Regions from separate parts of the Lysinibacillus sp. NPDC095746 genome, predicted to be linked through region 2. Evidence: riboswitches for the same ligand, from Rfam matches in the RefSeq annotation. Region 2 holds a riboswitch; the other holds the start of a gene.

Region 1 (16,453 bases), on a different contig from region 2:
TCCAACTATTAATCATTTTCGCCCTACTAACAGCAGCGACATTATCAAGCATAATGATAGGTTTTTTAAGCTATCCTGCACTTTTTAATGAGCGCATGCAACTACTTGAAGTAAAATAATTGTTATAGTAAAAACAATATTTATTTTCTAAATTGTGCTATAATATAGAAAAAAAAGAAATGCAGTGAGGAGAATGACCATGTTATTACGCGATTTTTTCATCCATTTATCTGAAAACCAACTATTAAATAGTGCTGCAAAAAAATACGGACTAAAATTAGGAGCACAAAGTGTAGTAGCTGGTACAAATATTGAAGAAACGATTGCGAGCATCAAAGAGCTTAACGCACATAAAATCTCTTGCACAGTAGATAATTTAGGGGAATTTGTTTCAACTGAAGAAGAAGCAACAAAAGCTAAAGAACAAATCCTTGCTGTAATTGAGGCTATTCATGAAAATGGCGTTGATGCACATATTTCGTTAAAGCCATCTCAATTAGGTTTAGATATTGATGTTGATTTTTGCTACGATAATTTATATGAAATTGTAGAAAAAGCAGCAGCATATGATATATTCGTTAACTTTGACATGGAAGACTACGGTCGTTTACAAACATCCTTTGATATGGTCGAAGAGCTATCCAAAACGTTTAATAATGTAGGTACTGTTATCCAATCTTACTTTTACCGCGCTAAGGACGATATCGAAAAATTCAATGACTATCGCCTTCGTATCGTAAAAGGTGCTTATAAAGAGCCTGCAGAAGTTGCTTTCCAAGATAAATTAGATATTGATTTAAATTTCATCGAGTTAATCGAATATCATTTACTACACGGTAAATTTACGTCTATCGCAACACATGACCATAATGTTATTGCACACGTAAAACGTTTTGTAGCTGACAATAATATCCCACTTGATAAATTCGAATTCCAAATGCTTTACGGCTTCCGTACAGATATGCAAAAAGAGCTTGCTAAAGAAGGCTATAACTTCTGTGTATATGTACCATTCGGCGAAGATTGGTACGGCTACTTTATGCGCCGTTTAGCGGAGCGTCCTCAAAATCTTAATCTTGTTACTAAACAAGTATTTACGAAAAAAACGAATACAGTGCTTGCTGTAGCAGCAGGTGCATTCGTTCTTGGACGTTTAACAAAACGTAAAAAATAAGGTCCCACATAAAGAAGCCAGAAGCATAATTGAATAAGCTTCTGGCTTTAGTCTTTCAAGAACGTACTTCCCACAGACCAACACTAAACCGCTTTTCCCTCACTCAATTTTAAAAACGTGTAATAAAAATAATCAGTGAGGGTGAAAAAGCCCCACTGATTAAAGTTTTATATTATTCAACATGTAAAGCAATGGTTGAAACAATGGCTTCTGCTGCATACTCCCATTTACCATCAATAAAACTACCTAATTTTTGCCCAAGCTCTTGGATCATTTCTAGTGTAATCGGGATATCATTTTTTTGCGCTAATGTAGCAATAAATGGAGCAGATAAACTTGTCCATCCGCCTCGATCAATTTTGATCTCCACTTGTTTTACTTCTCCATTTTCTTTTTCAATGCGGTAGTATAACTGATCATCTGGACGCCAGCTTAAATGATGAGAGATTTGCCCATTTACAACTGTTAAATGATCCTTTTTCGAAATAGAAACAGGTTTTATATTAAATTCATGACCTAGTACATCTAGTTTTTTGATTTCAGGTCCAACTAATGCTGCCTGAACCGCTTTATCCATACTACTTTCTAATGGAATAGATGACTCTGTCTCAACTATATCGTTGCTTGCAGCAAAAACGGCTGAAGGGTTTGCGCTTGTCACGACAAATGTTGTTGCTAAAAAAGCTATTGAAGTAATTTTTGTAATTTTTTTCATAATCATTTCCATCCTTCCCATTAAAACGTTTTACATTTACTAAATATTATCATTAGTAGTCAAAATATACAATACCGATTATTCTTTTATAATGACAAAAGGCACTGAATTTAAATTTATTCAATGCCTTTTGTCTATTTTTTTAATTTTATCTTAGGTCTAAGTGTATTCTTACTTATTCCACCCTTTTTCCTTAAAACGGGCAATAGCTTCTATACGATTCCCAACATTTAATTTTTCTAAAATAGTGGAAATGTAGTTACGGACAGTCCCTGCCGATAAAAATAATTCTGCAGCAATTTCTTTTGTCGTCTTTCCCTCTGCAACAAGTGTCAGTACTTGGCTCTCTCGGTCAGTTAAAGGATTTTCACTATCATCCTCATAGACAAAATCAACGAGTTCTGGCGCATATATTCTTTTGCCGTCTATAATTGTACGAATGGCACTGACCAATTCTTCTATCGGGCTATCCTTTAGTAAATAGCCACGAACGCTGGATTTTCTTGCACGTTCAAAATAACCTGGCCTTGCAAATGTCGTTAATATAATCACTTTACAATCAGAACCTGTGCTATGCAGTTCCTCTGCAGCATCCAATCCCGTTTTCACGGGCATTTCAATATCCATAATACAAATATCAGGCCGATGCTCTTCAACAAGCGCCAGTGCTTCTTCACCATTTTTTGCTAATCCAACGACCTCCATATCATCCTCCATACTAAGTAATGAACGCAGTGCGCCTAATAGCATACCCTGATCTTCAGCAATTACAATTCGTATCATGTCGCAATCCTCTTTTCTATATGTTCTTCAGATTTTCTTTGACCTTCTGATGCGTAATCGCCACTGGAATCGACACGGTTAATGTAGTGCCTTCTTCACTTTCGATTTTAAAAGAACCGTTTATAAACTCTAACCGTTCTCGCATTCCCTTTAAACCGTTACCCGTTTTCCAAGCTTGCTTTTTAGTGATTCCTTGCCCGTTATCACGAACAACTAAATATACTTCCTTAAAATTTTGATGGAAGGCAATTTCACATTTTGTAGCACCACTATGCTTAACGACATTATTCACTGCCTCTTTTAAGCACATGGATAATACATTTTCTACAAGTGGTTGAACTTGTAAATTATCTTTATCACCTTCAAATACAAATTCCATTTCAGCAGCCTTTAATATTTGAGAAATACGCATAAGCTCATCCTCAAACCTTGCTGTTCGCATATCCGATACTAATTCACGTACCTCTTTTAATGCGATACTTGCCGTTTGACGAATATCCTTAATCTCTATTAAAGCTTGCTGTGGATCACGTTCAATTAATCTTGAAGCTAAGTCACTTTTTAAGCCTATCATCGATAACTTTTGGCCGAGCGTATCATGTAAATCCCGTGCAATACGTTGGCGTTCCTCAAAAACAATTAACTCAGCTATTCGTTCATTAGCAGTCTCAAGCTGCCCCTCTAAATTTTCGCGTTTATTTTTTGCATAAATCGTTAGTGGAAGTAGCACAACCGCTAGAATCGTTAAAACAACAAATGGTAGTTGTGATAAAAATAAGTGCAGCTCAACGAAAAAGCCAACACCTGTAGAGATAACCGTAAAGCCAATATGTAGTCCATACATAATATAGAAGCCAACAGGTTTACGAATATTCCCAATAAAAAATGCTGTGAAAATCGATAAATACACATAGCCATATAATATAGTCATAACGATATTAATGACCATTTCAAAGCTAATCCACATATAAACAAGACCGTTTTTCGAATTCATGGAAAATCGATAGAAAATAAAATATAGCATTAAAAATGTAATACCTACTGATATTTCTATATAAGATGATTTCCTAAAAATGAAGAAAAACGGTAGGAAACAGAAAATAATCCATAAATATACACTGAGCATTGGACTATTCGGAATAATACTGGGCCATTTCCTCATTATAATCTCACGCTCTTTCCTACTTTTCCCTTATTATAACAAGAAAATTAATTTTATGCCTGTACATGGTTATTAATGCATTATCCATATAATAACATTCCCCTAGTAATGGGCTATTTTCATAACGTAGTGTTGATTTCCGTTCCGTCTAGGCGCTTTATAGCTGATGCTTCAGGCGTCCGATGATCCGCTTGGGGCAACACGATGTTTTTGTGCGAAAGTGTAGTGTAACGTAGCGGTCACGAAGGCATTATCACAAGATCTGAAGGTTTAGCCTTCGTTCATCTATATCGCAGATCCCCAAGGAGTCGCCCAGTCGAAACGAAGATTAACTTATATACAAGCTATGTCTTAAAAATGTCATCCTCAACTTTTGGTGATGAGGACAGTAATTGCTTTATCTGCACTATGCAACCCGTTTACGTAAAACAGCCATCCCTTAGAAGAGATGGCTGAAAAAATTCTACTAAGCAGCAATACTGCCCCTTGCTTTTCGTTTAATTATTTCATTAACTTCTTTAAAGCTTATAAACTTACCTTGGTCTTCATCGTATAGTTTATAGCGTAATGATTCTAAACTTGTACGTAATGTTATTGTTGTCGCCGTGTGTAATGGCGGTGTTTCATTATGCGCTTTTTCAAGATTATAGTTTGGAACACGAGGGGCTAAATGATGTACATGGTGGAAGCCAATATTGCCTGTAACCCATTGTAACAGCTTTGGTAATTTATAATACGAGCTACCTTCGACAGCAGCCTTTACATAATCCCATTCTTTATCATGCTCAAAATAAGAATCCTCGTACGTATGTTGGATATAGAATAACCAAATACCAAGAGAACCAGCTACAAATAGTGTTATCCCTTGTACTAATAAAAATGCTTGCCAGCCCATAAAGTAAATTAATGCTATACAAATTCCAGCAATAACGACATTTGTTAAATGTGTGTTAAAGCGTTCCTTCTGTTTAGCGTCTTTACGATTAAAGCGATTTAATATTAACACCATAAATAGTGGACCTAAGCCGAACATAACGAATGGATTACGGTAAAAACGATACCATAAACGTTGTCCTTTAGATGCTTGTAAAAACTCTTCCACTGTCATCATATCTATATCACCGATACCACGTTTGTCTAAGTTCGAGCTAGTTGCGTGGTGAATTGTATGTTCACGCTTCCATTTTTCATATGGGAATGAAGTTAACACTCCAGTTACAAAACCAACCCAGTCGTTTGCTTTTTTACTTTTGAAAAATGAACCGTGTGTACAATCATGGAAAATAATAAATGTTCGTACGACAAAGCCAGCAGAAATTACACTTAATCCAACTGTTAGCCATGGTGAAATATCCATTAACATATAACCAGCTACCCATAGAGCGATTAAAGGTACAATTGTATTTACCATTTGAAAAATACTTTTAGCTGTATCAGACTTCGCAAATGGTGCTACATCCTGACGCAGTTTTTTTGTTTTTTCTCGATCTGTTGCCATCGTTTTTACTCCCTCATTTCCTTTTTTCCTTATGACCTCATCATAAAACAAGAGTATAATCATACAACAGAAGCAAACATCATAAAAAGGGTATGACATTTGTCATACCCTTTTTCATGTGTACAATAGAATAAAAATAAATTAATATGGCTTCTCACCATAAAGTGGAGTTGATTTCCGTTCCAGCTGGGTGCATTGTAGCTGACGCTTCGCTTTCGCACAGAAAACATTTGTTGCTGACGCTTCGCTGCATGGTCTCGGGCCACACGAGGTTGGTCACGAAGGCGTTATCAGAGGATTTGATGGTTTTAGCCTTCGTTCCTCTATCGCTGATCCCCAAGGAGTCGCCCAGCCGCAAAGATCAACCTATTATACAAATGCATATTTCATCTCCAACTTTTGGTGATAAGCTTTTAAATATAGCATTAGTATGAGTAGGCAAGCTGAACAAAAAAGTATAGCTAGGATTCACATATTATAAAGAAAGAATATGAATGTCATACCCTTTCTATCCTTTTGGTCCAGTTAACTGTAGCTGATAAAATACAAGATCTAGCCACTGTCCAAATTTATAGCCTGCATTTTTAATTGTACCTGCATATTCAAAACCTAGTTTTTCATGTACTTTAATACTTCCGATGTTTTCACCATCAATGCCCGCTACAAGTGTCTTTACACCTTGCTCTTTAGCAGTTCGAATTAGCTCTTGCATTAATTGTGACGCTATTCCTTTTTGGTAATGATCCTTATGCACATATACAGAGTGCTCCATTGTGTGCTTGTAACCAGGATATGGACGGAACTGACTATATGTTGCAAAGCCGGCTACTGTGCCATTCTCGTCAAAAACTAGCAATGGATTATCGAGCGTTTGCTGCTCCTTGAACCATTGCTTTTTTTCTTCTAACGATTGTGTTTCATATCGATAAACAGCTTTGCTCGTTAAAATAATGTCATTGTAAATATCTAAAATCTCGGGTAAATCTTTCTTTTCCATGAATCGAATCATCATGCTCACGTCCTAACCATCAATTATGCCTGGCATAATTACTTCTATTACATAAGATTTCACTACTTTTTCTAGCATCACACATTAAAATATCGAGCATCTGGATGTGCAAAGACCATTGCTGAAACAGACGCTTCTGGCTCCATCATAAAGCCTTCCGTTAAATGTACACCAATGTCCTCCGGTTTTAATAAGCCAAACAATTTCTCTTGATCCTCTAGGTTCGGACATGCTGGATAACCGAATGAGAAGCGCTGTCCTTGATATTTTGCTGCGAAACGATCACGCATTGTAAAATCTGTCGCATCTGGGAAGCCCCACTGATCGCGAATTTCTTGGTGCATACGTTCCGCGAAACCTTCCGCAAGCTCAAGGGCAGTAGATTGTAATGCATGACTTTCGAGGAATTTCCCTTCCTCTTTTAGTTGACGAGCCTGCGCCATAACTCCTCGTCCTGCTGTTACCACCATTAAGGCAATATAGTCCATTTCACCGCTTTCTACCGTTTTAAGGAAGTCTGCAAGACATAAAAACGGTTCAACTTGCTGACGAGGGAAGGTAAATCGTTCAATTTCTGTTTGGCTATCTGTTGGATCATAAACGACTACATCATCCCCATCGGCTTGAGCAGGGAAAAACTGATACACACCCGACGGCTTCAATAGGTCACTTTGTAAATAGTCGTCGACTAAATCTTTTAACGCTGTTGCTCTTTCATCACCCGCATCAAGCAACTGCTGTACTTGACCTTTTAAACCTAGGTGATGTCCAAGTAAAGTCCGCATATTAACATATGGATACAAATGCGAAACAGCGTATTCTCTCTTTACATGGCGTCGTAAATCAGCTGGAAGAAAGACAGACGCTTCCTTTACTGTACGTACAGGCTTTATCATTATTTCTTTAGCAGGGCGAGCCGCTCTTTTTTCGTCTGCCTCTAAGCGTTTTTCACGAGATTCCTTAATTTCAGCTAAGAAATCGGCACGTGTATCTGTCCCCATTAATCGATTTGCCTGCTCTAAGCCTTGCATCGCATCCTTGGAATAAATGACAGGTCCATTATATTCGCCGGCAATTTTTGTTTCAGTAAAGCGACGAGATAATGCCGCTCCTCCTACTAAAATAGGTACGTCAATACCCGCTTCTTTGAAATCCTGAGCAGTAATAACCATTTGCTGTGCTGATTTTACAAGTAAGCCTGAAAGCCCGATGAAATCCGGCTTCTCCTTGCGAATCGCTTCTATTAACTGAGTAGGTGTTACTTTAATACCCAAATCAATGACCTTATAGCCATTATTACTTAAAATAATATCGACAAGATTTTTCCCAATATCATGCACATCGCCCTTTACAGTAGCAAGTACCATTTTCCCCTTACCAGCATTCTCTTCATTTTTCTCCATAAATTGCTCTAAATGCGCTACTGCGGCCTTCATAACCCCTGCTGATTGTAATACTTCTGCTACGATCAGCTGATTATCGTTAAATAAACGGCCAACCTCTGCCATTCCATCCATTAAAGGCCCATTAATAATCTCAAGCGGTGTTTCGAAAATTTCACGAGCCGCATCTAAATCTTCAATAAGCCCTTCCTTTGTACCCTCTAATATATAGTAGGCTAAGCGACCTTCTACTGTTTTCGGAATATCCGCCTCTGTTTTTTCTTTCTTTTTATCACGATAGAAATCTGTAAAGACAGCTAAAGTTTCATCATTTGTATTAAAGAGTAAATCATTTGCTAGCTTAATTTCCTCCTCAGGAATGGATGCATAACGTTCTAGCTTCTCCGTATTCACAATTGCATAATCTAAACCAGCCTGTGTACAGTGATATAAATATACGGCATTCAGTACTTCACGACCTACTGGTGGCAATCCGAACGAAATATTACTTACACCAAGCACCGTTAATGTCCGTGGCATTTTCTCCTTAATAAGGCGAATACCTTCTACCGTTTCAAGTGCCGAGCCAATATATTGCTCATCTCCTGTACCTACTGGGAACATTAATGGGTCAAAAATAATATCTTCAGGAGCAATACCCCATTTTTCTGTTAACAATTTATATGAACGTTCAGCAATTTCTAGCTTGCGATGTCGATCAACCGCCATGCCTTGCTCATCAATTGTACCTACAACTAAAGAAGCTCCATATTTTTTCACAAGCGGTAAAACAGCGTCAAAACGCTCCTCGCCATCCTCTAAGTTAATAGAATTAATGATAGCTTTCCCTTGAGAAAACTTAAGTGCTTCCTCAATTACTTTTTCATCTGTCGAGTCAATCACAAGAGGTACTTTTACTTTTTTTACAACCTCCTGCATAAAGCCACGCATATCCGCTAGTTCATCGCGGTCAGGATTTGCTAAACAAATATCGATCACATGTGCTCCATTTTTCACCTGAGCACGGGCGATTTCTGCTGCTTCCTCAAACTTCCCATCAATAATTAAATTTTTAAACTTACGAGAACCAATGACATTTGTCCGTTCTCCAATAAATAATGGACGCATAGAGTCGTCATACACCAATGGCTCTATCCCTGATACTACATGACCATGCGTCACATCTTGTAATTGACGAGGCTTTTCGTCCTTTAGCACCTCTCTGATAGCCGCAATATGTGCTGGCGTTGTACCGCAGCAACCTCCGACAATATTTAGCCAGCCCTTTTCCGCAAAGCCTTTTAGCTTTTGTGACAATGATTCAGGTGACTCATGATAGCAGCCTTCCTCATCCGGTAAGCCCGCATTCGGGTAACAGCTAATATAGCCTGTTGAAAGCTCTGCTAGTGAACGAATATGATCAGTCATAAACTCTGGTCCAGTCGCACAGTTTAAGCCAACTGACAATGGCTTAATATGCTCGATGGAAATGTAAAAAGCATCAATTGTTTGGCCGGCAAGTGTCGTTCCCATCGGTTCAATTGTTCCAGATATCATCACAGGTAGCTCTTTTTCAGTAGCCTTAAAAGCACGAGATATCCCCAATGTTCCCGCCTTAACATTCAACATATCCTGACTAGTTTCTAACAACAAAACGTCCGCCCCGGCATCGATTAATGACTTTGCTTGAACATAAAAGTTTTCCTCTAGCTCATCAAATGTAATTCCACCTGTAACAGATAGGGTTTTTGTAGTTGGTCCCATCGCTCCCGCTACAAAACGTGGCCAATCGGATGTTGAAAACTGATCTACTACTTTGCGTGCAATTTCAACAGCACGTTTGTTAATTTCTTCTGCCTTCGCACCTAGATCATATTCATTTAATACAAGTGGTGTACCCCCAAATGTATTTGTACAAATAATATCTGCTCCAGCCTCTAAATATTTTCTATGAACCTTTTCAAGCACATCTGGTCTAGTTAGCACAAGATTTTCATTACAGCCATCATATTCCTCGCCGCCAAAATCCTCTGCCGATAAATTTTCATTTTGTAGCATTGTTCCCATTGCGCCATCAAGAATTAATATTCGTTTCTCTAGTTGCTCTTCAATCATGTGCTTAGCCATTTATACTTACCCCTTTTTTCTGTTCATCCAATTGCTCAATAACTTTCATTAATTCTAGCGTCATATCATAGCGTAAAAATGGTGTGATGAGGTAAATACCATTGAAATATTCCGCTGCTACTTCTACTAATTCTTTAGCAATTGCAATGCCTTCTATTGTTGCGCGTTCCTTATCATCACCACAAGCCTTCATACGTGCTAACGCATCATCAGATAGCTTGATGCCTGGTACTTCATGATGTAAGAACTCCGCACTTTTATAGCTCGTTACTGGCATAATACCTATATAAATTGGCGTTTCTAAATGCTTTGTCGCCTCGTGAATTTCCACGATTTTTTCCTTTGTATAAACAGGCTGTGAAATAAAATAATCTGCCCCATGTTCAATTTTCTTTTCTAATCGAGAGACAGCGCGATCTAGTACACGGACATTAGGATTAAATGCAGCCGCTACAGAGAAATTTGCCTTTTTACGAAGCGGTTTCCCTGAGAACGAAACACCTTCATTTAACTGTTTTATTAATTGGATTAGCTCCATTGATGATACGTCATAAACGCTAGTTGCTCCCGGGAAATCGCCTACCTTTGTCGGATCTCCAGTAACCGCTAAAACATCATGAATTCCTAGTGCATTTAATCCCATTAAATGTGATTGAAGACCAATTAAATTTCGATCTCGGCATGTTATATGGGTTAACGGGCGTACCCCGTGCGTTTCTTTCAGTAAGGCACCCATTGCGACATTACTAATCCTTGGAGAAGCAAGTGAATTATCTGCCATCATGACTACATCCGCGCCCGCCTCATATATTTTCTTTGCCCCTTTAATAAAGCCTTCTATTTCTAAATGTCTTGGTGTATCTAACTCCACAATAACCGAGCGTTCACGTTTTACTTTTTCATGTAATGGCTCATAATTTGCTGGCTCTGCCTCACGAACAATCTCTATTTTTTCTGGCTTTGTATACTTTTCTTCAACCGGGGATAACTCCTCTAAGTACTTTTTCGCTGCAGCAATATGCTTTGGTGTCGTACCACAACAGCCACCAATTAAACGCACCCCTTGATCACGAAGCTCTACAGCTGCTCGACCAAAATAATCAGCCTCCGACTCATAAACGACACGCCCATCCTCTAAATCAAGAAGAGAGGCGTTCGGATACGCTGACATAAATGCCTGCTCAGGAAGCTCTACCCCTTCAAATGCTTGGATAGTATGGTGAGGACCTAAACGACAGTTAACACCTACGATATCAGCACCTAACGCTTCAAGTTCATGTAAGGCGTGATTTAAGCTCATTCCATTTTGTAATACTCCGGGTTCGTGCATAGAAACTTGAGCGATAATCGGTAATGTGGTTTTAGCTCGTAGCATTGATAAAGTCGCTGTTAGCTCTTCAAAATCATAATAGGTTTCAAGTAAAAGGCCATCTGGATTTCCTGCAAGTAAAACCGTTGCCTGCTCATCTATAGTTGCTAAGATTTCCTCTAACGTTGCATCACTTTTTCGAATACCACGGATTCCCCCAATAGTACCCAACACAAATTGCCCACCATCCGCTGCTGCACGTTTTGCAATCGTTATAGCAGCTTCATTATATTGCTGTACACGAGATTCTAATCCATAGCGGGCTAATTTTATGGCATTAGCTCCGTAAGTGTTCGTCTGAATAATATCGGCACCAGCAGCTATATATTCTCTATGAATCTTTTCAATTAATTCCGGTCTCTGTACATTCATTTCCTCATGACAGTACTCCAAGCCATAGCCGTATAAAACTGTACCAATTGCACCATCTGCTGTAAGAACATGCGTTTTTAACCTTTCAAGCAATCCCATAAAACTAACCTCTCTTTCTTTTTCTATCAATTATGCCTCGGCATAATTCGTTCTGAATCGGCTTTGTGCTTAGGCCTGCACGCTGCAGGTTAGTTAGCGTACTATCCGCTAAGAACTCCTTGCCGATTCCGTGACATCCGCCGAAGGCTTTAGGTCAACACGAAGTTGGTCACTCAGTCGTTGCCACAGGACGTGGCGTTCTTAGACTGAGTTCCTCTATTTCGACTGATGTTTGGACATCAGCCGAAAAAAAGTTAAAATAAAAAAGCCTTCTTTCACAAAAAAAGAAGGCTTTTACGTTTCGTAATTGTTTTCCTTCTCATCTTCGACACACGGTCTTCTGGATTTAGCACCTGACAATAAGTTGGTTGCTGAAGCTTCATAGGGCCAGTCCCTCTGCTTCTCTTGATAAGAATTTAGTATGAATTTTTTAAATAATTAAAAGAATCATATCGTTTACGAACGATTGAGTCAAGACTATTTCACTGAACAAAGGATAATTTTTACGAAATTCATAAAATTTTGATTTATATTAAACAATTACGATAGTTTTTCTACAAGTTCCTCACCAATTTTTTTACCATTTTGAATACACGCACCTATGCCTACTCCAAAATAAGAGCATCCTGCTATTGATAAATTTGGATAGTTTTTCTCGAGCTCTTGTAAGAGACCTTGCAACGCTTCACGATGTGCCAAGTCGTACTTCGGCATCTGGTCGATCCATTTCGTCACGTTAATAACAGTTGGTTTTTCTTCAATTCCTAAGCTTTTTCTTACGTCCTCTAGAGCTACAACCGCTAATTCTTCATCTGACATCATACGCAATTTCTCATACTCGGGGTTAATGCTCTTATAAAAAAGTCGTACAAGTAATTTTCCTTCTGCTGAAGTGTGTTTCCACTTGCGGCTTGTCCACGTTGCTGCATTACAGATAACATCCGAATTATGTGACACAATATAGCCTGTTCCATCTGCAGGTAATCTATTATCGGGAACATCAAATCCTAAATAAATCGTAATGGCGGATGCAGTATTAAATTGTTCAAAATAGCCGTTCAAAGAGTCATCCTGTAATAAGCTTTGTACCGCTTCATTAGGCAGTGCCAATACAACATGATTTGCTTCAATCATTTTACCGTTTGCTAACGTAACTGCGTATAGATTCTCCTGCTTTTTAACACTAGTAGTAGCAATCCCTTTTATAATTTCTACATCCGTTAATGTTTCTTCAAGTCGATCAATTAGTGACGATAAACCATTTTTAAATGAAATAAATTTTTTATTGGCGGCTTTCACAAATTGTTCCCTGTTTGCATCGAAACCTTTAATAATACTACCGTAATCGTTTTTGTAATCGATTAAATACGGTAAAGTAGAAGCAATTGAAAGTTGATTTAAATCTCCAGAATATACACCTGCAAGTACCGGTGCTATTTGGTTTTGAACAAGCTCTTCACCTAAATAATACGTTAAAAATTCCCCAATCGAGCTTTCCTTTGTAAACCTTTCATTCGGCATTGTTAAATCCTTTAACGCTTCTTTTTTACCTTCCTCTGATACAAGCGTGCTTTCCTCGAGAGATTGTAAGCTCATAGGGATACCGAATGTTGAGTCTGTTGGAATGGCATGTAGCTCATTATTTGTGTAAATATACGAAATACCTGTTTCGTTATAGACTAGATTTTGTGCAAAATTCAGTTCCTCTACTAACTCCATGACACCTTTATGACGCGCTACAATAGAATCTGCTCCAGTTTCCATGATGAATCCTTGTTCATATGAAGAGTGCAGCTTGCCACCAAGGTATGTATTTTTTTCAACAAGCACAAGTTTTACATCTAAGTTTTTCTCCTGAACTTGGCGTTGTAAATAATGCATCGTACACAATCCCGTAATTCCGCCACCTAATACAACAACTGTTTTCATATTAACCGCCCCTATTTTTTGTTCTTTATTTAGTATAAACTTTTTTTATCGAAAATTACGTTAAACCCTTTACAAATTTAGCAAAAATGGAGCTATCCAGCACATTGGACAGCTCCATTTTTTCATCATATATTCGCTAGAGGCTTTTACCTTCATTACGGAAATTATCTATTAACCGTTAATATAGTGTTATTTGTGCCCTAATGTATGTATCAACAATTTTCTCTTCATTCATTTAAATTTTGTGCAAAGCTAGCTAATTTTCCAGCTGAATTTTCCACTTCGTTAAAGGCAATACCTAATTCACTTAGTACTTCTGCTATTGCCTGTACTTCTTTTTCCATCCGACCATTTTGGTCTTTCGCCTCGGTCATAGCTTCTAATATGTTAGTAAATTGGCCTTCCGTTTGAACCATATTTTCCTCACCAGAGGCTACCTCTTCTTGAATATTACTAAGCGAATGAACAAGTTTATCTGTCCGTTCATTCGTTTTATGTAGTAACGTTGCTACCGATGTGACAGATTCCTTTGTTTGAATCGATAGTTTTCTCACTTCATCTGCAACAACACTAAAGCCTTTACCCGCTTCTCCAGCACGAGCAGCTTCTATTGCGGCATTTAAAGCTAACAAGTTCGTTTGATTAGCAATATTTGTCACAACATTCATAATCGATTCCATTTCCTTTGACATATCTGTCAACTGTGCAATATTTTCCGCTATATCATCAAGTGAGCAAATAATAGTATTCATATTTTGCGATTGACTCTTTAAACGTTCACGCCCTTCTAATGCCTGACTCTCAGCCATAGTCGACACTTGAAGTGATTTTTTCGCTAGTTGTTTAATTTCCTCTGATTGTCCACTTAAGCGATGAAATGAATTGTTCGTTTCTTGAGATATTGTGGCAAGACATTCCGAAGACTTTACGATTTCTTGCTCTATCGCTTCTTTTCTACGTTCTATTTTTTCATGAAGTTGCTCAATTGTGTGCTCAAACGCCTCTAAAACCAATTGTTGCTCAAAATTGGAAATTTTCGAGATAGCTCGAATTGTATTAAGCTGATCTATTGGATGAACAACATGTTCTTCAACCAAGTCAATAAATGACGCAGTTAAATCTTGAAACGCACAAATATACCATTGTGTTTTAAGGCCAATATGGACATGCACTTTAGCAATTTTTATGCGTCTTTGATAAAATTCATTATCAATCTTACCATTAAACATTTCAATAATATGACGTCGTAATGTAATTTTCAGCTTCTCCACAGAACTATGTCTATTAATAATATCTACTAAACTATGTTCAGTTCCAATCATTTCATAAAATCGATGAACAATATTATCAATATTGGCTTCTACAAAAGGTTGAAAGGCTTTTAAATATTGTAAATCCTTCTTTGTCAATTTAAGCAAATCAATTTGCCTTTTTATTGATTGGCAATTCACTATATCCATTTTCACCGTGTAGTGCTTTAAATCTAACGCCGTTGTCTTTCTCTCTTTTTGAAAAATCACACATTTACCCTCTTTCATGCCGTGTACTTTTGAAAAGCTGAGAAAAATCTAATTTCGTCTACCAAAAATATAAAAGATCAGGAAGATTCATCCCCAACTTTTGGTGATAAGCCATCACATTACTTATGACGCTGATTTCTGCTACGGGCTACCATCAGCTAAAAATAGCAATCTTATGACTAGCTATTACTACTAACTACTCTTTCAGAATCACTCATATACATTATACATTTTATAAATAGCTGTCAATTTTCGGATATACATTTTTTCCCTTAAATTATATAAAAAGTCCCTGTTATCTAAAGCAATAAAAAAGCTACCACAATACTTTTGGGTAGCCAATTTACATCATCTCTATTTTTTTATCCTTATTTTTTCCTCGTTTTAGTTTGAAGTAATTACCTCTTTGTTATATTAATATTTTTACAATCATTCGTTCATAGTGATATAAACCTATAAAATACCCATAAATAAGAACTTAAGACCTATACAGAAAACGTTCATAATAAATTCTAAATACCTATTATTTTTTAATGAAAAATACTTATTTTCCTTTCAACTCTTGCAGTAAAATTGCAGCCTCCTCACTTCCTGCTTCTGCTGCAAGTCCATACCACTTAATAGCCTCTTTAATATTTCTAGCTATTCCTTCACCTTTATTGTAAATGTGCCCTAATTGTAATTTAGCTTCCAGATCTCCTTGAAGAGCGGCCTGTTTAAACCAATGAATACCCTTTTCAATATTACGTATACCTGTTAACCCTTGGCTCCAAATAAAGCCCAAATCATAAAAGGCATCGACGTGATATTGCTCTGCAGCTTTTTCATACCAAAATAATCCACGGTTCACATCTTTAGGTTGCCCTAACCGTCCCTCTAAATAGATTCCTCCAAGCCTGTATTGCGCTTCGACATAGCCTGCTTCAGCAGATCTTCTATAGTAGCTACATGCTTGCTCCTCATTTTTGTCGATTCCTAATCCCTGCTCGTAAATAATTCCGAGGGTAAACATAGCCTCTGCCACACCTTGTTGTGCAGCGAAGTCGAACCACTTCTTCGCAAGTACCAAGTTTTCTGGTACTCCCTCACCGTTAAAATACATATCTGCTAAATTATTCGCAGCATCTGGATGCCCTTGCTTTGCTGCAGCCTCATACAATATAAACGCTCTATTATAGTTCTCTTGAACACCTAGACCTTCAAAATAAAAATTACCAAGTGCATATTGTGCATCGGCATTTCCTTGTGACGCTGCTAACTCAAACCACTTTATTGATTTTTCTGGTCGGAAATATTCGCCGTCAATTGCGCTAT
Region 2 (16,453 bases):
TACTCAGACTAATAGTAGCAACAATGCTGGTAAAACCTCTCACAGTTAGTAGCAGTAATGCCGGAAAACGCTAAACAAAGTGCAAGTAATAGCAATAGCAGAAATCCTTCGCAGAATAATAATAACGGCAATACTACACAGAATGATAGCGATACCTGGCCCACTAGACTTACTTACTTTTATTTTTTCAACAATTAAAGATTTAATTGTCACTCTGGCAATAATAAGGAACTTTATGTTAAGAGAAAAGGGGTAGGTTCATATGGAAAAAGAAATAATTAGCTCAAGACAATTTATGATCATTACCCTTCTCTCTTCAATTGGAACAGCCATTTTAATTAGCCCTGCTAGTGTAACAAGTGAAGCAAAACAAGATGCCTGGATTGCAGCGATCATTAGTGTCGTTTTAAGTTTACTCTTAATAAAGCTTTTCGTTACTGTAGGAAAACGGACACCTACCCTTACATTTGTTGAGGCAAATGAAAAGATATTAGGTCGCTTTTTCGGAAAAATAACTTCGATTGGCTTTATTATTCTATCCTTTCTTTCTGCTGGTGAATTATTATATTTCATTGGCATTTTCATGAAAACTGAAATAATGCCAGAAACACCTACAATGGCCTTTGCATTTCTGTTCAGTATTATCATTATTTATGCAGCATTTCTAGGGATTGAAGTTTTTGCCCGTTCTACAGAAATACTATTCGCAATGTTTATTTTAATTTTTATTTTATTTGTAGTTTGTATTTCACCATCCGTCCATATGGAAAATCTACAGCCAATAATGGAAGCACCAACAAAATCATTATTCTTTAGTATTATTCGATTAATGGGTATTTTTTCATTCCCACTTGTCATATTATTAATGATTTTTCCTTCTTCTGTTAACGTCCATGAATCAGCACAAAAAGCTTTTTACATTGGGACAATTCTTGGGGGGATTGTCTTAATTGCAATCATCACACTGGCTATCCTTGTCCTAGGTCCGGCAAATACAGCTTCTAGGACATTTCCTAGCTATTCATTAGCCCAAAGAATTTCAATCGGGAATTTTTTGCAGCGTATTGAAGTTATTATGGCAACCATGTGGATAATATCAATTTATATTAAAACTTTTATGTTTTTTTATGCTGGGGTCATCGGCATCGCGCAAATATGTAAAATTAACAATCATCGACCGCTCATTTTTCCATTCGGAATGATTATCCTTGGACTTTCACAAATTGTTCATCCTAATATCATTCATTCAGAAATTTACAATAGAGAAATCTGGCCTATTTTTTCCTTTTTTTTCGCAATCTTATTACCATTAGTTTTACTACTTGTCGCGAAAATTCGCAAAATTAACGGGAATCAAGGAAATAATTCACAAAGTAATTGTAGTATACAGATTGAAAGTCGTAGTAATGGCGGAAATGCTACTCAAAGTGCAGGTAGTAGTAATAACGGTAACTCTACTCAAAATAATAATAGCAACCATGGTGGAAATTCTTCTCAAAGTGGAAGTAGCAACAATGGTGGAAATGCTACTCAAAATGCAAGTAGTGATAATAATGATAATTCTACACAAAGTGCAAGTAGCAACAATGGCGGAAATGCTACTCAAAATGAAAATAGTAGTAATAACGAAACTACTACACAAAGTGCTAGTAACAGCGAAAATCCTTCGCAAAGTGATAGTAGCAGTAATACAACACAGAATGAAAGCGATACCGGTAATGCTCCAAGCAGTGATAGAGATAAACATTCATCAGAAAATTAAAAAGCATAATGTTAAAAATGATGACCCTGAGATATAAAAGATCATCATTTTTTTAATTGCTACAGTGTTAAATATGATATTCAATTTGATCAACGAAATCCCATTCGTATGGTGTTTCTTGGTAAACATAGTAGTTCAACCAATTCGAGAATAATAAATGTGTATGGGCACGCCACGAATTAATCGGTTCATTTGCTGGATTATCATGTGGGAAGTAATTTACTGGTACATCAATATCTAATCCTTTCGCAACATCACGACTATACTCATCAGCTAAAGTTGTCGCGTCATATTCAAGATGGCCAGTAATCATAATATTTTTATTATCCTTAGATTGCACAATGAAAACACCAGCATCTTCCGAATAAGATAGTAATCGTAAATCAGGATGACTAAGTACTTCATCAATTGAAACAGATGTATAACGTGAATGTGGTGCCGTAAATGAATCGCTAAAGCCACGTACTAAATCCACTGTTAAATCTGTGATAACATGCGAATATACACCTGAGCATTTAGCAGGAAGCTCTATTTTACCGATACCGTAATGATGGTATAACGCTGCCTGTGCACCCCAACATATATGTAAAACCGATGTTACGTTTGCCTTGGACCAATCCATAATTTCTGAAATTTCCTGCCAGTAGTTTACCTCTTCAAATGCCATTTTTTCTACTGGTGCACCCGTAATAATCATGCCGTCATAGCGGCGATGACGAATTTGATTAAAGGTTGTGTAAAATAACTGCAAATGTGATTTACTAACATTTTTCGATTCATGCGTAGCTGTATTTAAAAATGTAATATTCACTTGTAACGGTGTATTCCCCAATAAACGAAGTAATTGCAGCTCTGTTTTTTCTTTTTCTGGCATTAAATTTAAAATTAATATATTTAACGGGCGAATTTGTTGAGTTTTCGCTCTGTCCTCTTCCATAACGAAGATTTTTTCCTCACGTAAATGTTCTCCAGCTGGTAAGTTTTTCGGAATATTAATTGGCATCTTGCATTCCCCTCTCTTTTATTTCTTTTGTTCCATCAATGCACGGGCCCTGCGCAAAGCTCAATATCAAACGATGAAATTAAAAAATCCCCCTCATTCCATAAGAGATAGAATGAGAAGGATTTTTCCACGTCCACTCTTATCTCTCAAAGGATAAATCCTTTGCTGGAATTAGCACCTTTCTAACTTTCGTTAGAGGTTGCTGAAGCGTCATCGGGCCAAATCCCTCAACTTCTCATGATAAGATTATTTAATTAAAAAGAATTGTAACATGAACAATTAAGAATATCAATAATACATAGAATATTTTGTTATTAATCATGCATGTCATGATGTCATTTGTTTAACACTAAACTTGAATGTTTACATTCATTATTTGATGGTAAACATGCTGTACTTATGTTAACATATACCTTTAGTAACAGAGAGGAACGTGAATAGTTTGATTAAAATTGATTTTCCAAAACCAGATGTAGTAATTCGCCAACGCGAACAAGATTTAAAGCCAGGAGATGTACCAATCACACCATACCATGGTTTTATCGACTTCCATAAAATCACTCGTGAAAAGGGTGGTATTTTCTTATTCTACAATGAAGAGAACGAACTTTTATTTGTAGGGAAAGCACGTAAAATTCGTCAACGTATTAAAAAGCATTTTGAGGACAATGTGTCACCGATGAAAAATCATCGTGATGAAGTTTTCAAAATTGAAGTGTATGAAGTGGAAGATCCAATGGAACGTGAAATTTATGAAACGTACGCGATCAATTCATTCCGCGCTAAATACAATGTCGATAAAGTATTTTATTAATAATTAACGAAAAAAAGAATCTGCTCGCCTTATGTAATGTACATGACGGCTTGCAGATTCTTTTTCAATACTTTCATTCTAAGAAAAATGCTTTACGTTCTTTCGTAATCCATTCCTCAAGCTCCGTATCATCGCGCTTTAAAAGGCGATTAATAAGCACGTCATGCCAGATATAATCCTCTAATAAATAAATATGAACAGGATCATTGGTAATAAAAGCCGTTTCGTGTTTTGCCGGAGAGTGACCATAAATCATCTCTTGACCATCTACAGACAAAATAAACCAATGTGGCGTAGAAGTTTTTCTCGTATATTGTGTAGTACGATGCTGATCTAAGGGTGAAACATTTTCATCCACATTCAATGTAATACCATGAATCGGAATATGCTGTGCGACCTCTTGTATAGCTTCTCGTAATTCCCCATACATATCTTCCCACATCGATAATATGACTTTTTTCTCCGCTTTTTTTAATAATGACTGACAATAATTGACGATTGCCTCTTTTCCTTTTATCGTGACAACTTTATGCTCCGCTTCCTGCTCTTTTACTTCTAATTTTTCTAATTGATCACTAATCGATGTGAAATTCGATTGCCAACGTTGCTGAATTTGCTGTAAAAACACAGCGACAGGAATGGAAGAGTATATCGTTTGATCTGCCGTTTCTTCTTTCAGTACTAACCCTTTTTCAACAAGTACATCAAGTATGTCGTATATTCTTGCACGAGGGATACCGGAGTTTTTACTTACTTGATAGGCACTAACATGACTATTTTGTACGAGTGCAATATAGGCCTTCGCTTCATATTCTGTGAATCCTAGTTCTTTTAATTGCGCGATTAATTCAACCATTCGATCCCTCCATTTCCTTTATTATAAGTTAAGGCTATGAAGATAAGCCAATAAAAAATAATTCTTTACAGCAAAGTGAAATTTAGTTACTATTTCAGTAGTAACTATCAAAAGAGGTGTAAACATGCTATTTGAAGTAGATGTAAATGTAGTCATATTATTAATATCTTTTGGATTTTTAGCCGCCTTTGTGGATGCAGTTGTTGGAGGTGGAGGCTTAATTGCGTTACCTGCCCTTATGTTTGCTGGTTTAAATCCAGCAGCGGCAGTAGCCACTAATAAACTTGCCGGCACCATGGGTTCTTTAACATCAACCATTTCTTTTTATCGATCTGGTCAGCTAGAAATTCGTTCGGTTATTAAATACTTTCCCCTAGCCTTTGTGGGATCACTTTTTGGTGCATGGACCGTTCATTTGATTAATCCCGAATTACTAAAACCACTTATGCTCATAATGCTTGCTGCTGTTGCCGTCTATACAATCTTTAAAAAAGATTGGGGTTCAGTAGCTGCAGTCAAAAATTTAAAGTTTACGCACTTAGTCCTATTCATGCTGTTGTTATTTACAATTGGGTTTTATGATGGGTTTCTTGGTCCAGGAACTGGCTCATTTTTAATCTTCAGCTTTTTATTAGTCGGCTTCGATTTCTTAAAGGCAGCAGGAAACGCGAAATTTTTAAACTTAGCAAGTAATTTTGCCGGCCTTTTAATGTTCGCCTACTTAGGTCAGATTCATTATGCTTATGGTTTACTAATGGGTATCGCTCAAATTGCCGGTGCATTTGTAGGATCACGTATGGCGATTAAAAAAGGTAGCAGCTTTGTCCGCGTATTATTTATTATTGTAACGATTACTTTGTTAACTAAAAATGCTTATGATTACATAAAAAACGCCGTAGATATCTAGCTCTACGGTGTCTTAGCTTGTCGATAAATTTTGGCGTTCTGTTTCTTTAATTTTGGGAGGCTTTTTGTCATTTCGGAGGGGATTTTTGGGTCCTATCCTTCGCTCAGTAGAGGCTTTCCGTCGCTTCAGAGGGACTTTCCGTCTCTTTGAACTTTCTATCCATCAATCCAGAGATTCTATCCACGATTTCGAATGTTCTATCCACGTTTTGGGTGATTCTATCCATCATTTGGAGGGTCTATCCGTCGCTTCAGAGGGACTTTCCGTCTCTTCGGAGAGGCTTTCCGTCACTTGGGAGGGTCTTTCCGTCACTTTGAACTTCTATCCATCAATCCAGAGATTCTATCCACGATTTCGAATGTTCTATCCACGTTTTGGGTGATTCTATCCATCATTTGGAGGGTCTATCCGTTGCTACAGAGGGACTTTCCGTCTCTTCGGAGAGGCTTTCCGTCACTTTGAACTTTCTATCCATCAATCCAGAGATTCTATCCACGATTTCGAATGTTCTATCCACGTTTTGGGTGATTCTATCCATCATTTGAAGGGTCTATCCGTCGCTCCAGTGGTTCTTTCCGTCTCTTCGGAGGTCTATCCGTCGCTTCACTGATTCTTTCTTCGCTCCGGAGGTTCTTACCATCATTTCGAACTTTCATCCATCAATCCAGAGATTCTATCCGCGATTTCGAATGTTCTATCCACGATTTTGGACATTCTATCCATCACTTATTGTCTGCAATATAAAACGCCGTAGAAATTCTATTACTACGGCGTTTTCTAATTTAAATAAACAACTTTTCATTTTTAAATTTATGACTTGTTAATAAGCTAACAATAACAAATATGACTAAGGAAGCGACGATTGGAATTGTCACGGTGTGCATACCAAAGACAGAAGGATAAAAACGATCAATGATTATATAAAGGATCATACCCGAAATCATTGACGCAATAGCACCATACTTATTGGCTTTTTTCCAATATAGTCCTAATACGACGGTCCAAATAAAGACTGCCTCAAGTCCGCCAAAAGCGAATAAATTTAGCCATACTAATAAATCTGGTGGATTTAGTGCAAAAACGACGACGGCTAAACCAATCACTGTCGTAACAATAAAACTTGCACGCTTAATTTCCGTATCATTCGCTGTTGGTTTTATATAATTTAAGTAAATATCTTTCACTACTGTGGAGCTTACAAGCATCAGTAATGCGTTGACTGTAGACATCGTTGCTGCCATCGGTGCAGCTAAAACAATGCCAGCTAAAAATGGTGGTAAAACCTTTAATGTTAGCATCGGCATAACTTTATCACCAATTTCAATACCCGGTATCACTGGTCGTGCTAAAACACCGATTAGATGCATCCCAAACATAATTGTTCCAATGGCAATAGTGCCAATGATAATAGCTAAATGCATACTTTTAGAATCTTTATAGCTCATAGCACGAACTGCGATTTGTGGAAGTCCCACAACTCCAACACCAATCAAAATCCAAAATGTAGATACGTATAATGGCGTTAACTCACCTTCAGCTCCAAATGGAGACACAAAATTCGGATTCTCAGCGACAAGTGAGGCCATAATATTATCGATTCCTCCACCAGCGATGATTGTCCCAATTAATAAAATAATGGTTCCGATAACCATAATAGAGCCTTGCACCGTATCCGTTAGTGCAACGGCACGGAAGCCCCCAATAATTACATACACTAATACCGAAATCGCAAATATAAAGAGTGCAGTTGTATAGTTTAAGCCAGTTAATGATTCTATTAATCGAGCACCACCTACCCATTGGGCCATCATTGCAGAAAATAAAAAGATGATAATACTAATGGCCGATAGGATAACAATAGCATGACTCTTATAGCGTTCTCGTAAAAAATCTATTAACGTGATGGCTTGATAACGTCTTGCGATAATAGCAAATTTCTTCCCTAAAATCATTAAGACGAAATAACCTGCAGGAAGCTGCGCCATCGCCAGCAATACCCAGCCAAGCCCTTTCGTGTATGCAACGCCTGGTCCACCTATAAAGCTACTTGCACTACCGTACGTAGCAATCATTGTCATAGCAAGGATGAAGCCCCCCATTTCACGACCACCGAGGAAGTATTCCTGTAAAAATGAATTGGAAGAGCGTACATACTTATTTGACCAGATCCCAATACCAAAGATGATGATTAGAAATAATAGCAGTGGAAAAATAACTTGCCAATGCATTATTGATCCACCTCCTCATCATCAAATGGTACTTCTTTGAAAAAGAGTTTCATGACGACCCAGATTAATATAATCATAAAACCTGTCCCTGCAATACAGCTATAGAAAAACCATGCAGGGAAACCGAATACATACGTATAGCTTGTTGGATCATCAGAGCCAAGTCCATAGGCAAAGCCAAACCAAATCGCAAAGTTAACGATAACAAGCCCGATACCGATAAGCGCCTCTCGATGCGCAATTTTAAAGCGTTGATCTTTCAAAATACAGTCCCCCTAACCTACTCTATTTTACTGATATGTTCGTATTATGGGAACCTTTGTGAAAAAATAAATATGAATAGCTCAAGCTATTTTTTTAAAATAACGATTAACAGAGATTTTCCCCCTATTTCGTATTTAACATTAGATCTATGGTATCTAATAGCTCCACATCTAAATTTTCGCTATCTTCCTAGCTATGAAATATTTCTAGATGCCATTTAAGTCTTTGCAATTTATTCGCTTCAATCCACATTATAGGTATCCATTATTTTATAATTGGCCCCTTTATGTACTTCAACACAAACCCAGTAATCATCTTCATCTTCAAAATCATGATCTACGACAAAAGCACCTACTTGCTGTGAAGAATTTTCTACATGTTTCATTTCGCCAACTCGTTTTTTGAACTGTATCAACAGGACATAAAACCCGAAACCTACTAGCTTTAACTCCTCAATTTCTTTAATCTCTATGCGCTGCAAAATTCTGTCATTTTACATTTTTTCCAATAAAATAAATAACCCTCTTTTTCCTATAAAAATTGAAAAACGCCTGGATATCCAAGCATTTTTCAACGTTCCTTAATATTGAAATTTTTTTAATAAGCTTTGAAGCTCGTCTGCCTGTTGTGCCAGCTCTTTGGCTGAAGAGGCCATATTGTCTATGAAAGCTAATTGCTCCTTCGCTGTTAGCGTCACGTGCTCCGTACTTTCGGTTGCCTTGCTCGCAATGCGTGCCATTGCTTCTGTTGAGGCAGTAACTTCTTCAACACTTGCGGACATTTGCTCTGTCACGGCAGAGATGTCATGCAACTGCGTGCTAACTCCTTTAATCGACTGCATAATTTTGTGGAAGGCCAGTTTTGTATCATCTACAACATCCATACCTGACGCAGCTTCCTTCGAGTTACTAGATATAGCCGAAATTACATTGGCTGTATCATTTTGAATGGAATGAATAAGTGTTGCTATTTGATCAGCAGATTCCTTTGATTGTTCTGCTAATTTGCGAACTTCATCAGCAACGACAGCAAAGCCTTTTCCTTGTTCACCAGCACGAGCCGCTTCAATAGCTGCATTTAAGGCCAGTAAATTCGTTTGATTTGCGATGTTTGTAATCACATCAACGATATTGCCAATTTGCTGTGACTGATCACCTAATATACGGACCTGTGCCTCTACATTGTTAGATGATTCATTAATTATTGTCATTTGATTCAATACACGATTCAAAGAATCATTGCCTTGTGTAGCCTCATCACTCATTAAATCAGCAGCATCTGAAACAATTGAAGCGGTTTCAGCAACTTGTTGAATGCCTATGGCCATTTCCTGCATGGCAGTTAGGCTATCACTTGTGCTTTGTAATGTCGTTTTTGAACCATCCGCTATATCTTCTAATGTTGACGTTAGCTGTCTCGTCATAGCTGCTGTTTGCTGTGATTTAGTTGTTAAGCCATCAGAAGATACATCAACTTGTTTAGACGATTGTGCTATTTGTTGCATTAATACTTTTAAGCTTGTCAGCATTTTGTTAAAAGATTGCGCTAGCTCCCCTGCTTCATCCTTGGAATTAATTTGTAACTGTTTTGTTAAATCTCCTTCTCCATCCGCAATATCTCGTAGTTGATTGTTTATTTCATGAAGCGGTTTCACAAATGCTCTTGTGAAAAGGAAGCTACCTAATACAGCTATGATTGCTCCGATGAACAATACAATGAGAAGCTTACCGATAAAGGCAAAAATAATTGTATTAATCCCATCTATTGTTTCACCGACAAACCACATGCCAATGATGTCTCCATTTGCATCTTTAATCGGTGCATAGAGTGTTAAATATTTCGTTCCTACTACATCAGCTTCACCTATAAAGGTTTCTCCTTTATTCATGACATTTTCAACGACTTTTGGATCAGCATCTTTGCCCACTAAACGTTCTCCATTTAGCTTTAGGTTGGTGATCAGTCCTTTTGACCCTTGAAAAATGGTTACACCGCCATCGATGCTTTCTCCCACCTCATCTACAAAGTCTTCCTGATTAACGATTTTTGTATCCCCTTTGTAAAGTTCCCCATCTTGTATAGCCCAATCTCCCTTAAATCGTTCCTCTAGCAGCAAATAACCAACCTTTGAAATATGGGTTATGCTCTGTTCAAAATTGTTACGCATAATTTGTTTTACTTGTATATGGGAAACAAATCCAATCATAACGCTTAAAAATAGGATGACTCCCACTAAAAGTAAATTAAATTTTGTACTAATTTTAAAAGTACGCAATAAATTTTTCTCTCCTTTCTCATAGTTATTAGGAATATTATGTATAAAAAATAAGCCAAGTTTATTAAACATCATTATGTAAATAGTTTCAATATATTATCAATAAATTAACATTTTTAATCATTATAGGGTGTTTCGAGAAATGTGTGGTTCTATTTTGTTCCGACTGTGCGCATTCTTGAGAGGGTACGATGAGCCGCTTCACTTCGCTATAAGTTCTTATTTGTGACGCTAATCCTCAAGGAGAAGTCCAGTCTCTACTGTCACCAATCCTCACTAGCATTTTTGGGGGAAGTTTAAATTATTTCTCCATATATTGGAAAAGATGCCGTTGTATAAGTTATTTATTGGAAAGCTCATCAATCGCTAGAACAGCTAGTTCCAACGCTTTAATTCTTCTTTCTAAAAGCGTTTTTTGGGGACTACCAGCCTTTGACTTTACATATACTTTCTCAATTGATGGAAATAAACTAGTAAGAACATTGCGAGCCTCTGCTAATTCTTCCTGGGTGTAATGATGGGGGCTTTGATGCCAAACGTTTTCTAGTATTGCTAATCCAATGCAAACAGCTTTGAGTCTTTTCTTTACTAAGGTAGTATTTGCTCCTTTTTGAATCATCTGGGATAAGGCATTGTCGAGTTTATTGATTGTCGATTGTAACGATTTTATTGATTCCAATTTTTCTACATTCGATACGTTTTCCATTTTAGTACTGCCCTTTCTTCGTTCTATTCCTTGATACTTGATAACATCGTAAAAAACCCGATTTCACTCGCAATATTTTAACATAGCCACAAAGTAAAAGCCTCTTCTAGCTGTCTTTAAGGGATAAGAAGTTACTTAATAGCAGCAAAAAACGCCTGGAATCCAAGCGTTTTTTATCTTTTTCTACAGCTATCATTTCTCCAAGGCAAAATGGCTTAATTCGCAGCTTTCACATACATTTGTAATACTTTTTTATCGATCTTTCCAACACTTGTTTTTGGCAATTCATCGATGAACATAATCTTTTTTGGAATTTTGTAGCGACCTAAATACTTACTACAGATTTCTTTGATTTCCTCTAATATAGTATCTTGCTTATCCCGGCAAACGATAACGGCCACCACGATTTCACCCCAATAATCATCCACCATTCCAATCACCGCAACCTCTTGCACTCGCTGATGGCGTAAAATGCATTGCTCTACCTCCTGGGGATAAACATTTTCTCCACCAGAAATAATCATCTCTTTACTGCGACCGACAATGTAAAAATCACCATCATCATCCATCATTGCTAAATCGCCAGTTTTTAACCACCCATCTTGAATGATTTTTTCAGTCTCCTGCTGATTATTCCAGTAAAAGCGAAACATATGCTTCCCTCTAACTAATAGCTCTCCGACTACGTTTGGTGCACAGCTTTCTCCTGCACTATTGATAATTTTAGCTTCATTGAATTGCATGCTCTTCCCCACGGCACCTTTTTTTAAATAAGCGGCCTCTCGTGAAATATAAAAATTATTAGGCCCTGCTTCTGTTAAACCATAGCCCTCTTTAAAAAATAGTCCCTTCTTGAAAAATGCGTCATATATTGGATACGGGCATGGTGCGCCCCCTGATAAAAAAACTTTCACGGAAGGGAAGCTACTGCTCTTAAAGTAATCCTCCGCAATCATCGCTTGGTACATTGTTGGCACAAAAAGCGAAATCGTTGTCTTGTACTGATTAATCGCCTTAAGAGCTTTTTCCGCCTCAAACTTATCACCAATAACAACTGTACCGCCAGCCATTAGCAGCGGTATACATAAGGCATTCAAACCTCCTGTATGGAACAACGGCATATAATTTAACGTACAATCACTATCGCTCAAGCCCCAGCTAATAATTGTATTTATCGCATTCCAATTTACAGAATTAAAGGATAGGACAACACCCTTCGCCTTACCAGTTGTACCCCCTGTATAAATCATTAGCCAAGGGTCATTAAGGTCTACTGCTCGAATGGTTAGCGTAGCTCCTTCATTAGCTATACGAAGGGAATGCATGTTTTCGAAAGATAAAGGGCATTTCATTTCTTCATCGTAAAGCAGTAAAGAAGGCGTAGCATCCGTCAAAATATCAGTTAATTCCGTCGTACTCATACGCCAATTCAATGGCACGTAAATAAGGCCTCTTAATCCGCAGGCGAACAAGACAGCAAAAAGCTGAATATGATTTTTCGCAAATACGGCTACACGACACCCTGCTTGCAAGTTTTGGCACTCAAAAAAATGACTCCATTTAGTGATTTCCTCTGTTAATTGCTGATACGTCCACTGTTCCTTAGTGTCTAAGTTCACCAATGCTAGACGTTTAGGAGTTAGCGATGCACGTTTTAAAATCCAGGATTGCTCTACAAACATCTTGAAAGCCCCCTTATCACATCATAATTGCTCCATCCACATGAAGCGTGTGACCGTGGACATAGGAAGCCTCATCAGATGCTAAAAATAAATAAGCATTGGCAATATCTCTAGGTGTTCCTAATCTTTGCAATGGTACGATGGAGCGCATTTGTGCTACCACATTTTCTGGCATTTTTTTCACCATATCTGTTTCTGTAAAGCCTGGTGCAACCGCATTCACGTTGATGCCTTTACGCCCCAATTCCTTCGCCCATGTTTTGGTCATGCCAACAATAGCGGCCTTTGTGGCAGCGTAATTTGTTTGGCCAACATTGCCATAAACACCGCTAACAGAGGATGTATTAATAATTTTTCCCCCACCGGCAGCAATCATATGTGGAATTACTTCTTGTGTACACTGAAATACTCCAGTCAAATTCACATCAAGCACCTGTTGAAACTGATCTTCCGTCATTTTTGTTAACATTGCATCACGAGTAATTCCTGCATTATTCACTAAAATATCAACTCGGCCCGTATGCTCTATAACCGTTGTCACTAACTTCTTGACACTTTCCCTATCTGCAACATTTACTTGCACAAATAATGCCTGGTCACCTAATTGCTGGGCAGCTGAAATACCTGCTTCTTCATTAAAATCTGCAATGACAACGAATGCACCCTCTTCAATAAATCGTTCAGCAGCAGCATAGCCAATCCCGTTCGCTGCTCCTGTAATAATGGCAACTTTATTGTTTAAACGCATAATTTTTTCCTCCAATTTCTAAAAATGCTTCAATTTCAATTGTAAGCTGTGGTAAATCATCAATTAATGGAGAGTGACCGCAGTCTTTTAAACTGACGAATTGTGCATTCGCGCCTAAATCGAGCATTGTTTCTTCATTCATTCCTTCTGTTATGACATAATCACGATCCCCTCTTAACACTAAAACTGGAATGGTAATGTGTTGAACTTCATGAGTACCCTTGGCGACCTCATGATTAACAGCACTTATATTGAAGACATTTAATGCATGATAAACTTCAGCTAAATTTCGTTGTGTCAACATATCCTCCACATATGACTGATAGTGTTCCGGGCTAGGCTGATTATGCGTGTATATAAGTGCGTTCCAGACCGACTGTAAGCCTTGCACATTTTTCGAATCATAGAAGCCCTGTACTAATTTTGTTTTAAATGTATCGACAAGAACTTCTTCATAGGTAAATGCCCTTTTTAATGCAGCTTGATTGCCAGTACCTAAATCCGTGTAAAATGGGTAACCTCTCGTAGATGCCGAAGCTAGTAAAATAAGCTGCTGACAATAGCCTGGATACTGTGCGACAAACTGCATACATACAGCTCCTCCCGTTGACCAGCCAATCATGTCAAACTGTTTCAATTGAATGACGTCCACAAAAAGCTTCACATCATCGCTAAAATCTTTAATCGCAGAAATTGGTTTATGATACGATGAACCACCAAAACCTCGTAAATCCAGTGCATAAATTGTATATTTTTCATCCAACGCATCAATTAGAACGTCCCAATGTTTGGAGGATGTCATATTGCCATGAATAAGTAATAAAACTCGTTCTCCCCCTTGGCGTTTACGATAAGCAATCGTTTCTCCATTAGATAGCTGAACAGTTTTTAACATCGCATTTCCCCCTTATCCCCATCGAATCGTAATAGCTCCCCATACATAACCAATACCTGCACTAACAAGTGTGACGATGTCTCCATCATGGATACGGCCTTCATCTAACGCCAGCTGCAATGATACTATTTGGTCAATCTGTCCAATATGACCATACTCTCGTAAATATATGGATTGCTCCTGCTGCAAGCCGAGTTCAGATAAAATATAGTCATGAGCTGATTTTTTCATATGAAGCATCGCTAAATAACGAATATCCCCTTCATTTAATCCACTTTTCGCCAAGGATGTTCGAATTACCTTTAAAAAATTACTTAAAGATTTTTGCTCTAAGCGCTCCTTCATCCCAATTGGATCGATCACATCGAGTTGATACAAATTATTTTCTAAATCAGAAGGCGTTAAAGGTTTTTTTGTACCACCGACAGGCACGACTACATCCTCTGAGAACGAGCCATCCGTCATAATATCCGCCTCTAATAACCGATTTTTGTCATAGTTTTTTTGTAACAGGATAGCGCCACCACCAGCTGCTAAATTGTACATAAAGCGTGTTCGAGGATTGCTATAATCGATAAAATCAACATTTCGATAGCCACCAGCTAAGAGGATCGTCTGAACGGAATCATCCGACGCCATTAAGCTTTTCGCTAGTTTTAGTGCCATAATGGTCGTGCCACATCTTAATTGCACATCGAATGCCCAAGCATTTACGGCCCCTAGCTCCTCCTGCATTTTTATCGAGGCAGTCCACAAGGGATACTCCTTATGCTCCTCTCCCATATAAATGACAACATCAATATCTTTCGGGTCGATTTGTGCTTTGCGTATAGCATCCTGCGCCGCCCATATCCCCATTTGAACTGTATGATCTTGCTCACCAGGAATAGGCTTTTCATAGATGCCCATTTTTTGTCGAATAATATCCTCTGGAATATTGGAAAGCCTCGCAATCTCTTTAGAAGTCATTTTCGTTTGTGGAATATAGATTCCTGTGCTTACAATGCCTACTGTCATTCAAATCGCTCCTTCTCCTGCGACGGGACAACCGATGTTTGATTTTTGTCCTTATGCTTTAATCGCCATTTCCAAAACATCAAGCGCAGTGATCCAATAATTCCTTTTGGGAAAAAGATAACAGCTAAAATATAAAGAATTCCAAAGAAGATAATCCATCGTTCAAATATTGGATAATCACGAGCTAACCCCGATAGTGCATGCTGGGCATATTCAATAACAGCCGACCCTAATAAAGGTCCAACTAATGTGCCAACACCACCAATAATCGTCATTAATAATGCATCAAGCGTAATGTCCATTGTCATCACACTCGTATTGACAAATCGTAGTGACACAGCATATAAGGAGCCTGCTAAACTTGCAACGGTTCCAGCAACAATTGATGCAATCACTTTATAGTACAAGGTGTTATAGCCTAATGATTTTGTTCGTTGTTCATTTTCTCGAACAGCAATTAAAATTCGACCAGTTGGCGAGTGAACGAAACGATATAGCGCAATAAAAATAACGACTAAGCATGCTAGCACGATGAAATAAAACGTCATTCGATCTCTAAACATTTCGGGTGCTCTAAACGTAAAACCATCATTTCCGTATGTAACAGAACGCCATTTTTCTGCCACTACTAAAAATAGTCCCGAAAAAGATAATGTCAGCATCGCAAAGAAATGACTTTTTAATCGAAGTGTCAATAATCCTACTAAGAAGCTAATAAACCCCGCTAGCAACATGCCTACTACGATTGATAATAAAAATGTTGCAAGTGTTGGCTCCATTTGTTTCAGCATAACTGCCGTTGTGTAGGCACCTAAACCAAAAAACATCGCATGCCCGAACGACACAATACCTGTATAGCCAAGGAGAATGTCATAGCTCATCGCTAAAATACCGAAAATAAAGATTTGCGTTAATAAAATGATGAGCGTCCTTGAATCATTAACGAAAGGGAGAAGTACTAAAATCGCTACTATGAGGAAAAAGCATAGATGCTGCAATGATAGCCTCATTGTCATGTCGATCTCTCCTTTCTCATAGCAAATAAACCTTGTGGACGGAAAATTAAAACAATGGCCATTAAAATCATATTGACTGCAAGCGATAGCACTGGCACATAATAAGCCATAAAGCTACCTGCTAAACCAACTAATATAGCTGCCAGTAGCGAGCCTGAAAAACTGCCCATTCCTCCGATTACGACAACGATAAAGCCTAAAATCGCATACTCCATACCCATTTCCGCATAGATGACACCTGAATATGGAGCCATTAACATACCACTAAGTGCTGCTAATG

What was found. Region 2 has a riboswitch for S-adenosylmethionine ahead of metA (homoserine O-acetyltransferase MetA). Riboswitches for the same ligand answer to the same signal wherever they lie in the genome.
Region 1: linked by a shared signal. The riboswitch ahead of ACIQ7N_RS17215 (bifunctional homocysteine S-methyltransferase/methylenetetrahydrofolate reductase) and the one ahead of metA (homoserine O-acetyltransferase MetA) in region 2 are both predicted to bind S-adenosylmethionine.

The regions. Positions count from the first base shown of each region.
Region 1 is NZ_JBIWGL010000024.1:22,577-39,029, forward strand. Features, by position in the region: gene ACIQ7N_RS17175 (ABC transporter permease) at 1-119, shown strand, start outside; gene ACIQ7N_RS17180 (proline dehydrogenase family protein) at 200-1,174, shown strand; gene ACIQ7N_RS17185 (methyltransferase) at 1,347-1,889, opposite strand; gene ACIQ7N_RS17190 (response regulator) at 2,061-2,672, opposite strand; gene ACIQ7N_RS17195 (sensor histidine kinase) at 2,689-3,834, opposite strand; gene desA (Delta(5) desaturase DesA) at 4,301-5,332, opposite strand; gene ACIQ7N_RS17205 (GNAT family N-acetyltransferase) at 5,841-6,341, opposite strand; gene metH (methionine synthase) at 6,419-9,850, opposite strand; gene ACIQ7N_RS17215 (bifunctional homocysteine S-methyltransferase/methylenetetrahydrofolate reductase) at 9,843-11,690, opposite strand; SAM riboswitch class I at 12,007-12,105, opposite strand; gene ACIQ7N_RS17220 (protoporphyrinogen oxidase) at 12,231-13,619, opposite strand; gene ACIQ7N_RS17225 (protoglobin domain-containing protein) at 13,847-15,139, opposite strand; gene ACIQ7N_RS17230 (tetratricopeptide repeat protein) at 15,684-16,453, opposite strand, start outside.
Region 2 is NZ_JBIWGL010000030.1:16,108-32,560, forward strand. Features, by position in the region: partial or broken gene ACIQ7N_RS19000 (hypothetical protein) at 1-74, shown strand, start outside; gene ACIQ7N_RS19005 (GerAB/ArcD/ProY family transporter) at 263-1,762, shown strand; gene metA (homoserine O-acetyltransferase MetA) at 1,830-2,765, opposite strand; SAM riboswitch class I at 2,902-3,012, opposite strand; gene ACIQ7N_RS19015 (nucleotide excision repair endonuclease) at 3,208-3,579, shown strand; gene ACIQ7N_RS19020 (TrmB family transcriptional regulator) at 3,653-4,435, opposite strand; gene ACIQ7N_RS19025 (TSUP family transporter) at 4,560-5,342, shown strand; gene panF (sodium/pantothenate symporter) at 6,125-7,570, opposite strand; gene ACIQ7N_RS19035 (YhdT family protein) at 7,570-7,833, opposite strand; gene ACIQ7N_RS19040 (hypothetical protein) at 8,076-8,219, opposite strand; gene ACIQ7N_RS19045 (methyl-accepting chemotaxis protein) at 8,415-10,109, opposite strand; gene ACIQ7N_RS19050 (hypothetical protein) at 10,450-10,815, opposite strand; gene ACIQ7N_RS19055 (class I adenylate-forming enzyme family protein) at 11,031-12,497, opposite strand; gene fabG (3-oxoacyl-ACP reductase FabG) at 12,514-13,245, opposite strand; gene phaZ (intracellular short-chain-length polyhydroxyalkanoate depolymerase) at 13,229-14,140, opposite strand; gene ACIQ7N_RS19070 (3-oxoacyl-ACP synthase) at 14,153-15,157, opposite strand; gene ACIQ7N_RS19075 (branched-chain amino acid ABC transporter permease) at 15,154-16,173, opposite strand; gene ACIQ7N_RS19080 (branched-chain amino acid ABC transporter permease) at 16,170-16,453, opposite strand, start outside.